Regions from separate parts of the Luteipulveratus mongoliensis genome, predicted to be linked through region 1. Evidence: riboswitches for the same ligand, from Rfam matches in the RefSeq annotation. Region 1 holds a riboswitch; each other region holds the start of a gene.

What was found. Region 1 has a riboswitch for S-adenosylmethionine ahead of VV02_RS22600 (LLM class flavin-dependent oxidoreductase). Riboswitches for the same ligand answer to the same signal wherever they lie in the genome.
Region 2: it holds a riboswitch for S-adenosylmethionine, as region 1 does, so the genes downstream of both, metX (homoserine O-acetyltransferase MetX) here and VV02_RS22600 (LLM class flavin-dependent oxidoreductase) in region 1, are expected to answer to the same signal.
Region 3: it holds a riboswitch for S-adenosylmethionine, as region 1 does, so the genes downstream of both, VV02_RS27475 (putative leader peptide) here and VV02_RS22600 (LLM class flavin-dependent oxidoreductase) in region 1, are expected to answer to the same signal.

What each region holds. Positions count from the first base shown of each region.
Region 1 is NZ_CP011112.1:4,745,495-4,750,348, forward strand. Features, by position in the region: gene VV02_RS22590 (hypothetical protein) at 1-418, shown strand, start outside; gene VV02_RS22595 (HNH endonuclease signature motif containing protein) at 512-2,158, opposite strand; SAM riboswitch class IV at 2,456-2,567, shown strand; gene VV02_RS22600 (LLM class flavin-dependent oxidoreductase) at 2,597-3,778, shown strand; gene VV02_RS22605 (NtaA/DmoA family FMN-dependent monooxygenase) at 3,800-4,854, shown strand, end outside.
Region 2 is NZ_CP011112.1:3,652,026-3,656,879, forward strand. Features, by position in the region: gene VV02_RS17360 (universal stress protein) at 169-549, opposite strand; gene metX (homoserine O-acetyltransferase MetX) at 615-1,787, opposite strand; SAM riboswitch class IV at 1,826-1,937, opposite strand; gene VV02_RS17370 (DUF4192 domain-containing protein) at 1,977-3,053, opposite strand; gene VV02_RS17375 (YkvA family protein) at 3,147-3,524, opposite strand; gene VV02_RS17380 (EcsC family protein) at 3,610-4,293, opposite strand; gene VV02_RS17385 (sulfurtransferase) at 4,390-4,854, shown strand, end outside.
Region 3 is NZ_CP011112.1:4,234,289-4,239,142, forward strand. Features, by position in the region: gene VV02_RS20030 (phosphotransferase) at 1-1,054, shown strand, start outside; SAM riboswitch class IV at 1,159-1,274, shown strand; gene VV02_RS27475 (putative leader peptide) at 1,308-1,397, shown strand; gene ssuE (NADPH-dependent FMN reductase) at 1,557-2,120, shown strand; gene VV02_RS20040 (ABC transporter substrate-binding protein) at 2,258-3,274, shown strand; gene VV02_RS20045 (ABC transporter ATP-binding protein) at 3,271-4,119, shown strand; gene VV02_RS20050 (ABC transporter permease) at 4,119-4,854, shown strand, end outside.

The DNA of each region.
Region 1 (4,854 bases):
GACGGACTGGCACGGCAAGTTCACCCTGCCAGGCGACCGGACGCACGTGATCTGGACGGCGGTGTTCATCGCGCCCAAGGGCACCAACCCGACACCGGAGCAGTCACGCGCGCAGTGCCCTGAGCAGCCGCTGCCGCCTGGTGAGGTGCCGTTCCGGTGCGAGGTCAAGGTGCTGCCGGACGGCTCACACGTCACCGTCAACGAGTTCGCAGTCCGGGGCGTGTACAACCTGGTCGTCGGGCATATCCGGGCGCACGACCGAGGCGTTTCGGTCGCGGAGAAGGTCAAGGCCGGTTCGCTGGCCGAGGCGCGTCACAAGTTCCGCTACAGCGCCGCACAGCTGCAGCGGCTCGCGACCGACGCGGCCCTGGTGATCCCTGAGCCCCAGGTGTACCCGCCGCTGCCGACGACGCCGTAGTCCGCGCCGGTCGACACAACACGGCGGGCGGGCGGGTCTGGATCAGGGGAGCAGACCCGCCCGCTCACTCGCGTCGTTGAGTCATTAGCCCGGCTAGAAGGGCGGCGGTTCGTGGGCGGGGTAGGTGATGTAAATCCGGCTGGATGCGCTGGTCCAGGTGGCGGTTCCGTCTGGAGTGATGGTGACGGTCCAGGCGCCGGAGTGCTTGGCACGGTGGTGGGCCCGACACAGGGACAGCAGCCCTGCGGGTTCGGTTCTGCCGCCACGACCGTGCGGGATGACGTGGTCGGTGTCGGTCATCTGTGCTGGTCGGGTGCAGCCGGGGAAGCGGCAGACCTGATCGCGGAGCTGGACGAACTGACGCATCCGGGTCGGTGGCCGGTAGGCGGTGCTGGTGTGCTCGCGCAGGGCACCGGTGGTCGGGCTGACCAGGGCACGACCGATCGTGTCACCGAGGGCATGGACCAGTCCGGTGACGGTCTCGGCCGAGATGACGCCGACACCGTCGACGACCACATCGCCCAGTGCGGCTGGCGGTTCGGAGTCCGTGCGCTGGTTGGCGATCGTGGTCAGCCGTTCGATCAGCTCTTCCACTGCCTCCGCGACCGGATCACTCCCACTCGTCGCGGCGGGTGCTGCCCGCTTGGTGCCGGGTGGGTGCCACGGCGGCAGGTCTGTGGTGGTCCATGGGTCGGGCACGTCCGGCACGCGACCGCCCTTCGCAGGGTGCAGTCCCCATGCGGACAGGTCGAGAGGTTCTCCCGGGCCGGTCTCGCCGCCAGCGACGAAACCCATGCGCAGGTTGGTCTGGTCGAGCAGGTCCGCGAGCCCGTCGGTGGCGACCGCGGCGGCTCGTGCGGCGCCTTCCTGGACGGGAACCAGGAACGTGCACGACGCCGACGCATCCGCGGAGGAGGTCAGCAGGTCCACCAACGCCTGTGCCCGGCACTCACCCATCAACGGTGCGCGCCGTGCATCACCAGCCGATGCCGGCAGCTCGGCGGCCCCGGTCTCAGCCTGTCCCGTAGCGGCCTTGTCGTCCGGTGCGTTGCGGTAGCGCCCGGCGAGGTCCTGGATCGCGGACTGCATCGCTGCCGCCTGCTCAGTCGGCAGGGTTGCGGTCATGGTGCTGGTACCGCGAATGCGGCCGGGTTCGAACCAGACTCCGAGGGCCTCACGCACGCTCCGTCGCCGGTGCCGCACCGGTGACTCGGCGTCCTGGTTGGCCACTGCGGCTCGGGCGCGCTTACGGGTGGCGGTCGCGGTCCACGAGCTGATGCCACCACGGGGTCCGGACAGCATCGCCGCTTCCACGTGTGGCGCGACCACAGCTCGGGTGCCCTCGGGGACGTCCTCCAACGCGTCAACGACCGCGGCGAGGCGTTCCCGGTCGATCGCTCCGTCGGCGAGGGCGTCGATCAGTAGTGGGGTGTGGCACACCGCTGCGACCGACTCGCGCACCCGCCGCGCCGCGGTGCGCGGCCCCCAGCACAGGGCGGCGCTGATGTCCGCGACCGCGGTGTCCCGAACATCACCGACCGCGCCGCGACCAAGTCGATGGCCGGCATCACCTGACGGGTCGTAGTGCGCCACCGAGCCCGCATGTTGCGCCAACCGATGCGCCTGCACAGCGTGGGCCAGGTCGACCAGGTGCTGGGTGACGCTGACCTGCTCGAGCACCACCGGTGCCGACACGACGTCCTCGGTGTCGTTGCGGATGAGCGCGTACGCCGACTCCAACGCCTCCCGAGCGATGACCAGCTGCGCCGCGCAGCGGTGTCCGTCTCGCGGCGCAGCGTGGTCATCTCGGGTGCGCTTGCCATGCCACCATCGTACGTACGTACGAACTTCGCCGCAAGTCCGCGATCGATGAATTTGATTGCTGTGTAAAGCCTTTCGACGATTCTGACGTTGTCGGTGGTGCGTGCTAGTGCGCCAGCAGACCGCTCCGGCTCACCGCCGAGCGAGTCGGGCCGCCCCGCTCACCACGTGGACGCTGGCATTTGCATATGAATAACTCTCAGTTATCTTGAATCTGGTCTTGAGTGGCAGCGTGAAGCCCTGGCTTGCTGTCCGGCAACCCTCCGTTCGTGGCGGGGTGCCCCAGGTGACGACCCGGCCGCATGAACCCGTGCGGCAAGCGCGACGACGCGGCGCCAGCCGCCCGGGAGGCACACGATGAGCCCCAGACCCCTGATCCATCTGGCCGTGGCCCTCGACGGCACCGGCTGGCACCCGGCCTCCTGGCGCGACCCGTCCGCTCGGGCGGACGAGGTGTTCACTGCTCGCTACTGGGCCGACCTGGTCCGGTTGGCGGAGAGCGGCGCCCTCGACCTGGTCACCCTCGAGGACGGACTCGCCCTCCAGGCCGATGACGCGCTGCACCACGACGACCGCACCGACCGGCTTCGTGGACGCCTCGACGCGGTCCTGGTCGCCAACCGAGTCGGCCCGCTCGTCCGACGAATCGGCTTGGTACCCATCGCGATCACCACGCACACCGAGCCGTTCCATCTCTCGAAGTCGATCGCGACGCTCGACTACGTGACCGGCGGCCGCGCCGGCGTACAGGTGCGGATCGGCGGCCGCCGCGACGAGGCCGACCACTTCGGCCGCCGAGAGCTGGGCGACTGGACCGACCTCGACGCCGACGGTCAGCGATCCCTGGCCAACGCACTCTTCGATGAGACCGATGACTACGTCGAGGTGCTGCGCCGGCTGTGGGACTCGTGGGAGGACGACGCCGAGATCCGCGACTCAGCCACCGGCCGGTTCGTCGACCGAGACAAGCTGCACTACATCGACTTCGAAGGCGACCACTTCTCAGTGCGCGGTCCGTCGATCACCCCTCGCCCTCCGCAGGGTCAGCCGCTGATAGCGGCCCTCGGGCACGACGTACGACCGTGGCAGCTGATCGGCAGGTCGGCCGACCTCGGCTTCATCACACCGAAGGACGACCCGGCCGAGGCGCTGACCGTCATCCGCGAGGCCCAGCAGGACGCCGGGCGCGACACAGTCCACGTCCTCGGGGACGTGCTGGTCGTCCTCGACGAGGACGCTGCACGGGCAGGTGAGCGCCTCGGCCGGCTCAACGATCTGGCCGGCAGCCCCCTGGTGTCGGACGCGCTGATCTATGTCGGTGGTGTGAAGGGCCTGGCCGATCTCATCGAGTCCTGGTCAACCGCAGGCCTTTCCGGGGCTCGTCTGCGTCCGGCCGTCAACACCGTCGACCTGCCACGAATCGTGGACGACCTCGTACCCGAGCTGCGACGCCGCGGACTGTTCCGGTCGGCGTACGACGACCGGACGTTGCGTGAGCGCTTCGGCCTAGCCCGCCCCGTCAGCCGCTACGCCGCCTGACCACCCGGAGAGGACAAACTGATGCCGCAGAAGCAGATTCACCTGGCCGCGCACTTCCCGGGGGTCAACAACACCACCGTCTGGAGCGACCCGGAGTCCGGCAGCCACATCGAGTTCGACTCGTTCCGCGAGTTCGCGCAGACCGCCGAGCGGGGCAAGTTCGACTTCCTGTTCCTGGCCGAAGGTCTGCGGCTGCGCGAGCAGCGTGGCCAGATCTACGACCTGGACGTCGTCGGCCGCCCTGACACCTTCGCGATCCTCAGCGCGCTGGCCGCTGTCACCGACCACCTCGGCCTGGCAGGCACGATCAACTCGACGTTCAACGAACCGTACGACGTGGCAAGGCAGTTCGCGTCCTTGGACCACCTCTCCGGTGGCCGCGCGGCGTGGAACGTCGTGACCAGCTGGGACGCGTTCACCGGTGAGAACTTCCGACGTGGCGGCTTCCTGCCGGCCGAGCAGCGCTACGAGCGGGCCAAGGTCTTCTTGCAGACGACACTCGAGCTGCTCGACTCGTGGCGTGAGGGCGATGTCCTCGCCGACCGCGAGTCCGGCGAGTTCCTCGCACGACCCGATGCGGGCGAGTTCGCCCACCAGGACTCGCATTTCGACATCCGCGGCAGGTTCAATGTCCCGCGCAGCCCACAAGGACGGCCGGTCATCTTCCAGGCCGGCGACTCCGACGAAGGTCGAGACTTCGCGGCTCGTCAGGCGGACGCGATCTTCTCGCGACACAGTGAGTACGACGCGGGCAGAGCCTTCTACGCCGATGTGAAGGGCCGGCTCCCGAAGTTCGGCCGCACCCGGGACGACCTGCTCATCCTGCCCGCCGCCACCTTCGTCCTCGGAGACAACGACGCCGACGCGCAGGAGCGAGCCCACGTCGTACGCCGGCAGCAGGTCAGCGGAGCCACAGCGATCAACTTCCTCGAACAGGTCTGGAACCGTGACCTTTCGGCGTATGACCCCGAAGGACCCCTGCCCGACATCGACCCGGACACCGGCGAGCACACCATCGCCCGCGGGCGGGCCAGCGTGCGCGGACACCGCGATCCCGTACAGACCGCACACGAGTG
Region 2 (4,854 bases), 1.1 Mb from region 1:
GCGACCGAGGTGGCGGGTTTGGAGCGGGTGTTTCGAGTGCCGAAGGGCGGTCTCCGGCGAGCGCTCCACGACCATTATAAAACGGTCGGCCGACCTTCTTGGACCAACACCGCCACGGCGTGCCACATTCCCGCAGATCAGAGGCCGTACGACGCCCTCCAGAACAGCTCAGGCGGACGCCGGAGCCTTGACCGCGAGCACCGGGCAGGCCGCGTCGAGGAGGATGCGCTGGGCGTTGGATCCCAGGATCAGCTTGCCGACCGGCGTACGCCGTCGCAGGCCGATGACGATCAGCTCTGCGCCGACCTCGTCCGCGGCCGCGATGATGTCCTCCGCCGGGTCGTCGGTGTGGGTCAGCGAGCGCAGCTCGACCTCGACGCCGCTCCTGCCGGCCTCCTCGAGGAGCCGCGACACAGGCTCCTCGTCCGCCTTGCTGGCGCGGGAGTCCAGGACCAGCAGCTTGGTCGACCGCTCGGTCGCCTCCTGCACGGCGCGCTCGAGCGCGGCCTTGCCTTCCTTGGTCGCGACGTAACCCACCACGACAGTCACGGATGGCCTCCCTCATCAGGCAGCAGTCCAGCAGGATCGGCGCGGGTGGCCGTCCTGCCCAGACGCTACCGGACGTGGCGGGCCTCGCGGGCTGTCCCCGAGGACAGGGCGCGGTCCACTGCAGCGGCGACCTGATCGATCTCGATCAGGAACCCGTCGTGGCCGTAGTCGGAGTGGATCAGCTGGACCGAGCCCGAGCCGCGAGCCCGCACCAGCTGCTCGGACAGCTCGACGGGGAACAGGCGGTCTGAGTCGACGGCGATCACGTGCAGGTCGCCGGTGTAGGGCCGCAGGGCCGCAGCCAGCCCTCCCCGACCGCGACCGATGTCGTGCGTCGACATGGACCGGGTGAGGGTGACGTAGGTGCCGGCGTCGAACCGACCGACCAGCTTGGCCGCGTGGTGGTCCAGATAGCTCTCGACGCCGAATCGGCCTCCGCGCAAAGGGTTCTCGCCGTCCTGGCCGTCTCGACCGAACCGGTCCTCGAGCTCGCTCGCGCTGCGGTAGGTCGTGTGGGCGATCCGACGAGCGAGCCCGAGCCCGTGAGCCGGGACGACACCCTGGTCGTAGTAGTCGCCGCCGCGGTAGTCGGGGTCGTGGCTGATCGCCAGGATCTGCGCCTGGCCCCATGCGATCTGGTCGGCCGATGCTGCGCCGGTGCTGGCGACGACTGCGGCGCTGCGCACCCGCGTGGGGTAGGACGCCACCCATTCCGCCACGCGCATCCCGCCCATCGAGCCTCCGACGACCAGGCGCCAGCTCGTGATCCCGAGGAGGTCGGCGACCTGTGCCTCCACGGCGACCTGGTCGCGTACGGAGATGTTGGGGAAGCGGGATCCCCACGGTCGGCCGTCCGGCGCGAGCGAACCTGGTCCAGTCGTGCCGCGACACCCCCCGAGCACGTTGGTCGCCACGACGAAGTAGCGGGCGGTGTCGATGGCGCATCCGGGTCCGATCAACCCGGGCCACCAACCAGCGGTCGGCTGTCCTGGACCGGACGGCCCGACGACATGCGCGTCGCCGGTCAGCGCGTGCTCGATGAGGACGGCGTTGCTGGCGTCGGCATTGAGCCGACCCCACGTCTGGACGGCCACCGTCACGTCGGGCAGCGACTCACCGCTCTCGAGGGTCTGCGCGCCCAGCCGTACGCCGAACGCGTCCGGGTTGGCGTCCTCCGGCAACGAGACCAGCACACCATCGGGCAATGCGGCTGCTCGTCGATGGCCCAGCACGGTCACGGCGTCGCTCCCTGGTCAGGGGCCTCGCAACGTGTCGGGCCCCGCGCTTGTCGAGCCTTTGTGGTTCGACCTTGTCCTCACCCGGGGCACCCCACCGCGGTGGAGGGTTGCCGCTCAGCCAGCCGGGGCTTGGCGCTGAGACTCTTGACATCCACGACGGTAGCAGCGCCCCACCGACGCCCTCAATTCTCAGGACGCGATCTCTCGGCTGCTGGGATCGCCCTGCCCGGGCCGCAGGCCATGACTGAGCGCGTGACCGATCAGGTGGGCCAGCGAGTACGCCGGGTTGGCGTCCAGGGCCCGGTCAAGTGCCATCCCGGCCAACGCACCGCTGCCGTGCGCCCAGCACCAGTACGCCAGCAGGGTGGCCGTCCCGTCGACCCAGACATCAGGGGTGCAAGCGACCAGCGCCTGCAGCCGGTGGGTCACCCGCCCGATCTCGACGTCCCGCTGCAACGGCGCAGCGCCGTGCGCGGCGCGCCACGCAGGACGGCCGAGCGCATCGTCCAACGCCGATCGGATCGCAGGGCTGTGCGAACGAAAGCCCAGCGCGTCAGGGGCCATCCAGCCCATCAGCTCGTCACGAAACACCTTGTCCTGCAACGAGCAGACCGCGTCGAGCAGGGTGTCGACCGGCAGCAGGTGGACTGGCAGCGCGTCGTCATCGGTGACCAGGACAGCGGACCAGGCGACGGCGACCGCGTCGTCCTCATCGCGCTCGTCCATGGCGTCGAACGGCTGGTCGACCATCGTCAGCATCGCCTGCGCGACCAGCGGGTGTGCCAACGCGACGCTCGCCGCCAGCTCATCTCGGTCGGCGTACGGCTCGACCTCGCGGAGCACCTGCTCGGCAATGGCCCCCACCCGACTCTGCTCAGGGACCGGCTGCCACTCATCCCGCTCACACCCGCCGCACGCACACCGAGCCACGGACCACTGGCCCTCGCGGACGTGCACCTCGTGCACGCACGGCGCTCCGCTTGCCTGGCTCAGCTCACGCCTGATCGTGGCCATCAGCCGCCGCGTGTCCTCCTCGTCGTCATAACCGACCAGGTCGAACTGTCGTAGACCGACTCGACCGAGCTGGTCGACGACCAGACGGGCCGCCTCGGCCCGCCTCTCGCTGGGCGGGATGTCGATGCGCGAGATCGGACCGACGGTGCCGTCGATCGAACCGACGACGACCACGGACCGTCTGGGGATGAACCCGAGGACGTAGGGCAGGTAGGCGACCAGCTCTCCGAGGCCGCGCAGCTTCTGATTCATGGACCCAGGCTTCAGCGGTCAGCACCGACCGTGAAGCCTCTCGAGACGGCCTGTGGACAGTGGGCCGTCCGTGGAAGGGGTGTGGGAAACGGCTCAGCGCACGGTGTGGCTGCGGACGGTCGAGGCCCGCTGCTTCTCCCAGCGCAGGAAATCGTCGGTGTCGCGCACCAGCGCGCTGGCGAACCAGGCGAGCACGACGGCGTCGTCGGCCAGGCCGACCACCGACAGGACCGCCTCCGGCAGCAGGTCGACCGGGGAGACGATGTACGCCGCGGCGCCTGCCAGCGCGGCGAGATGCATCGGCGAGCACCCGTCGTACTCCCCCGACATGGTCGCCCTGACCATGCGCGGGATGGCAGACAGCCGGGCACCGACGGCTGGCGCTCCGGGCGCGCTGGCTGCCTTGACGGCGTTGGCCAGCTGGCGCATGGAGCCCCACTGGACCGAGCGTGGTGAACGAGGTGCGGGCATGTTGCTCTCCTTCGTGCGGACTCCCCCGAGCCCGTAACAGAACGTCAACGACCGAGGCGCCGCGGACATTCCGGCGCCCGGACGGTCACGCGGTCCGCGGCGGGAACTCCTTCTTGGCCGAGCCGGCGATCCGGTTCAGGAGGTAGACGTCCAGGCCGGCACCGATCACACCGCCCGCGACCGGGATGCCCTTGCCGAGCTTGGCGAACGCCTTGCGTCCGACCTGGCTGATGAGACGGAAGCCGACCGCCTTGTTGACGACCAGCAGCGCCGGCCCCGGCAGCCGCTGTGCCGCCAGGTTGGCGAGCCGGCCCGTGCTCACGACACCGGCCTTCTTGAGGAGGTCATCGGCGTCCGCGCCGATCAGCGCGAGGAGGACCGCTGAGCGCAGCTCGCGCTGATCGATGTCGTAACCACGGACCGAGGCCACCGCGGCTGTCATCCGCGTCGCCACGATGTAGAACTCGAGCACGTTGGCCGGGAGCGCGATCGGCAGAGTGACGAATCCGCCCAGGCCCGTGAGGAATCCGCCTGCCGCAGCGAGCTTGCGGTGGTCGCCGATGATCTCGGCGATCGCCTTGTCGGCATTGCCCTGGTGCTTGGTCATCGCGTCCTGGGCGACCTTCTTGGCCGGTTCGAACCCGGCCTTGCCGTCGAAGCCGACGTCCAGGAGCCGCTCGGCAAGGTGCATCGCAGCGTTGTCGAGAGGTCCGTCTGCCTTCTTCGGCTGGACGGCTTGGTCGGGCTTGCTCTTTCCGAGTCCGAACATGGCGCTCATCCTGCCAGTCGTATGCCGATCGCCTCCCATCCCGGAGGGTGAACCTGACCGCGAGGACCGTCCGACACCCGGCGTACGGTGATGCGCATGCCTGCTCCCCGCGACGAGAATCCTGCCTTCGCCGAGTACGCCCACCCCGACCGTCTGGTCTCGACGCAGTGGCTGGCCGACCGGCTTGCTGACGAGACAGCCGACCTGGTCGTGCTGGAGTCCGACGAGGACGTCTTGCTCTATGACACTGGCCACATCCCAGGTGCCTTCAAGCTCGACTGGCACACCGATCTCAACGACCCGGTGACCCGCGACTACGTCGACGGCAAGCGCTTCGCCGAGGTCATGTCCGAGCGTGGCATCGGCCGCGACACGACCGTGGTGATCTACGGAGACAAGAGCAACTGGTGGGCCGCGTACGCGCTGTGGGTGCTGAGCCTGTTCGGCCACCCGGACGTACGACTGCTCGACGGCGGCCGTGCCGCCTGGACCGCCGAAGACCGCGAGCTGACGCGCGATGCCTCGACCGCGACGCCGGCGGACTACCCCGTGACCGAGCGC
Region 3 (4,854 bases), 510 kb from region 1:
CAAGCGCCTGAGCTTCCAGGTGCCCCATCTCGCGGGCACCACGACCGCCAAGAACGGCAGCAGCGTCGCGGTCTACCGTCAGCTCCCCGGCCAGCCGCTGGGCTGGCGAGACCTCGTGCCTCGTTCCGAGGAGGCCCGCTCCCTGGGCCGTGCCCTCGCCGAGCTGCACGACATCGATCCCCGCGTGTACGACGAGGCCGGGCTGCCGTCGTACGACGCCGATGCCTATCGCAGCCGTCGCCTGTCCGAGCTGGACCGCGCCGCCTCGACCGGCCACGTCCCACCTCGCCTGCTCGGCCGCTGGGAGAGAGCGCTCGAAGAAGTCAGCCTGTGGCGCTTCGCCACGACACCGACCCACGGTGCGCTGCATGACGGTGACGTGCTCGTCGAGGACGGCGACGTGGTCGCCGTCGACAGCTGGGACACCGCAGCAGTCAGCGACCCGGCCTCGGACTTCGCGGTGCTGTCGCTCATGGCCAGCCCTGAGGCGGTGGACACCGTCGTGGAGGCGTACGCCCAGTCGCGTCGCGAGCGGCCCGACACCCACCTCGAGCGCCGGATCCGGCTGGCTTCGGAGCTGCGCCGCGTCTCCGGCCTGATGGAGGCCGCCAACTCCGACGACGACCTGCTCGTCGATCGTCGTGCCGCCGCTCTGCGTCGGCTGGACGAGGAGCGGCACGACGACGAGTCTCTGCTCCCGCCTCCCGTGCGGCGGCGTACGGCCGGCGGGGCGCCTGTCGTCGAGACGCCACCTCCGCCAGAGGTCGACCCGGCAGATATCGAGGTCGTCGAGGTCCGCGAGTCCAACGACGAGGACGAGACCCTGGAGATCCCGCAGGTCGAGGGCGACGACGAGGACGCGTACGACGACGAAGGCATCGAGGACGCGGGCACCGACGTCGAGCTTGAGGACGCAGGAACTGAGGACGCAGGAACTGAGGACGCGGCGACTGAGGACGCGGCGACTGAGGACGAGCCACCCGCGAGCCGAGATACGGACGAGACCCAGCCGATCCGTAGGAAGACGCCGGACCCGGACCTGCACGCCGGTTGAGCGGCAGCCCGCGCCGATCTCACCTCGCGAGACCTCGGTCCGCATAACGGAACGTTTTGCATTCCCCTTGCGCGTCTTATGATTGCGCGGCTACGTTCCTGACAGGTCACGAGATTCAGCGCCAAGCCCCGGCTCGCTGGACGGCAACCCTCCCTCGCGGCGGGGTGCTCCGGGTGATGACCTGGTGACGACCAGCGCCGGTCCGTCGCAAGCGCGAGGCTCCTCAAGCCTCATCACGAGATGGGTGATCCGAGTGAGAGAGATCAGGCCCCCAGCCAGGCGACTGTGCTCCCGCCGCCACATCGACCTCCAGCGAGTCTCCAGCGCGCTCTGTCGCGACTGACCTCGGCATGACCGGCGCGCTCCCAGCGCCGTACGTCGTCCTTCGTCGCGCGACCACATCGGTCGTCTCCAGCCGCATCGACGCGGCTGCTCCTCGTTAACCCGCTGAGATGCCTTGCTGCGCAACGGTATTCGGCGACCCGCCATCATCGGAGGAACCATGGCCCTGATCGCCGCGATCTCCAGCAGCCCATCCGCCACCTCACGCACGGACGCGGTCCTCGGCGACGTCGAGCGCCGCCTCGAGCTCGCAGGGCACCAGGTCGAGCGCATCGTGCTGCGCGACCTGCCCGCTCGGCCGCTGCTGCTTGGACAGGCCGACGACGTCGACATCAACGCCGCCATCGAGGTGTTTGCCTCCGCCGACGCCGTCATCGTCACGACGCCGGTCTACAAGGCGTCCTTCGGCGGCCTGCTGAAGACGTTCCTGGACCTGCTGCCGCAGTACGCACTGCGTGGCAAGGCGGTGCTGCCGCTGGCCACCGGTGGCACCCCGGCCCACGTGCTGGTCGTCGACTACGCGCTGCGTCCCGTGCTCTCCAGCCTGGGCGCCACCCACATCACGCCCGGATGGTTCGTGCTGTCCGCACACATCGTCCTGGGCGACAACGGGGCCGTCGAGCTGGACGACGCCGCCTCCACACCGCTGCGCGAGGTCACCGATGCCTTCGCCGACGCGATCGAGCGTCTCTCCCCGGCACCGCGCCGGGTCGCCGTCGCCTGACCGCATCATCGGGACGACGATGCCGGACCGGGGGAGCCTGCGAGCCCGGCCGGATGAGGAGTCTCGTCCAAAGACTCAGGTCACGAGCTCGTCTGACCACCAAAGGAATCCACATGTTGACCTCTCGCCATCTCGCCATGCCCATTTCCGCTGTGCTCGCCCTCTCCGTGACCGGCTGCGCCATCGGTGCCGGGAACGCCGCGGAGCCAGGAGCCAAGGACGGATCCGGCAACACCGTCCTGCGCTACCAGGGCGCCGCCAACTCCGTGACCCTGCCCGAGCTCGCTGAGGACCTCGGCTACTTCTCGAAGGTCAAGCTGAAGTGGGTCGGCAACACGACCAGCGGTCCTCAGGACATCCAGTCCGCGGCCACCAACCAGACCGACTTCGGCGGCGCCTTCTCCGGAGCGGTCGTCAAGCTGATCGCCGCCGGCGCACCGGTCAAGGCGGTCGTCAACTACTACGGCGAGGACGCGAAGACGTTCAACGGGTTCTACGTCAAGGCGGGCAGCCCCATCCGCACGCCTCGTGACCTCATCGGCAAGAAGATCGCCGTCAACACGCTCGGCGCGCACTCCGAGGCCGTCATCGACACCTACCTGAAGAAGCACGGTCTGACGCCGGCCGAGATCGACAAGGTCCAGCTGGTCGTCCTGCCGCCCAACGACACCGAGCAGGCCATCAGGCGCAACCAGGTCGACGTCGGATCTCTCGGCGGCGTGCTGCAGGACCGGGCGATCGCAGCGGGCGGGCTGCGCAGCCTGTTCAACGACTACAGCCTGTTCGGCGCGTTCAACGGCGGTCAGTACGTCCTGCGCAACGACCTGACGGCCAAGAAGCCGGACGCCGCCAAGGACTTCGTGACCGGCGTCGCCAAGGCCATCGAGTGGGAGCGTACGACTCCGCGCGCCGAAGTCATCAAGCGCTTCGCCGCGATCATCAACAAGCGTGGGCGCCACGAGACGACCGCCAACCTGAAGTACTGGAAGAGCGTCGGCATCGCGAGCAAGGGTGGCGCCGTCAGCGATCGCGACTACACCCAGTGGACGTCCTGGCTCGAGGAGAGCGGCATCGTCAAGAAGGGTGAGCTGAAGCCGAAAGACTTGTACACCAACGAGTTCAACGGCCTGGCTTCGGCTGGTGGTCAGGGATGAGCACCCCGAAGATCAGCCTCCAGGGAGTCGGCAAGCAGTTCGTCGTACGCCCCACCCGCGACCAGCCGCAGGCCGTCGCCCTCGACGCGTTGCAGGACATCGACCTCGACGTCGCCGCCGGCGAGTTCCTGACGCTTCTCGGGCCGAGCGGGTCGGGCAAGACCACACTCCTGGACCTCCTCGGAGGACTCAGCGAGCCGACGTCAGGGCAGGTCCTCATCGACGGCCAGGAGATCACCGGTCCTGGGCTGGACCGCGGCATCGTCTTCCAGCAGTACGCCCTCTTCCCCTGGCGTACGGCGGTCGCCAACGTTGCGTTCGGGCTCGAGCAGCAGGGGTTGTCCAAGGCAGATCGATTGACGAAGGCACGCGAATACCTCGCTCTCGTAGGGCTTTCCGGGTTCGAGGAGCGCTACCCGCACGAGCTGTCCGGCGGCATGAAGCAGCGCGTCGCCATCGCCCGGAGCCTGGCCTACGAGCCAGACGTCCTGCTCATGGATGAGCCGTTCGCCGCGCTCGATGCGCAGACCCGCGAGCAGCTGCAGGACGAGCTGCTCCGCATCTGGGGCACCACGGGTACGACGGTCGTCTTCATCACCCACAGCATCGAGGAAGCCGTCTACCTCGGGCAGCGGGTCGCGGTGCTCACCTCGCGACCCGGGCGTCTCAAGGAGGTCGTCGACATCGAGCTGGGCGACCGCAACGTCGACGGCGACCTGCGCTCCGACCCACGCTTCGTGGCCTACCGCCACCAGCTGTGGGAGCTGCTCCACGACGAGGTACAGCGGGCGCAAGACGCCGGCCACCGCAAGATCCAGCCCAACGGAACCGAAGGAGCGGCCTGATGTCCACCACCGCACCCACGCGTACGGCCACCGTCGCCAGGCCCGCTACCTCAGCCGCACCAACGAAATCCGTTGCCGTCTCTCATCATCCGGGCGGCAGGGTCCTCGGAGTGCTCGGGCGCGGAGCCTGGCGGTCGGCTGCGCTGGTGCTGTTCTTCCTGCTCTGGGAGCTCGGCCCGCAATACCTCCTCAAGCCGGAGACCAAGGTCTTCCTGCCTCCCCTGCACGTCACGCTGCAGGCCTGGGTCGACCTCGTCCGCGACGGCCAGCTGCAGGAACACCTCAAGGCCAGCGTCACGCGTTCGGTCCTCGGCTTCAGCATCGCGGTGGTCGCCGGCATCAGCCTCGGGCTCGTAGTCGCCTGGTACGCATCGCTGCAGAGCTTTCTCACTCCCCTGCTCGAGCTGTTCCGCAACACGGCTGCCCTTGCGCTGCTTCCGGTGTTCACCCTGCTGCTCGGGATCGGTGAGGTGTCCAAGGTCTCGATCGTCGCGTACGCCGCCTTCTTCCCCGTGCTGCTCAACACGATTGCTGGAGTACGCACCGTCGATCCACTACTGGTGCGGGCTGCCAGGTCGCTCGGACTGTCCAACCTCCAGCTCTTCCAGAAGGTCGTCCTGCCGTCGGCAGTGCCCACGATCTTCACCGGGATCCGGATGGGTGGAACCGCCTCGATCCTCGTGCTCATCGCGGCCGAGATGGTCGGCGCCAAGGCCGGTCTGGGCTACCTGATCG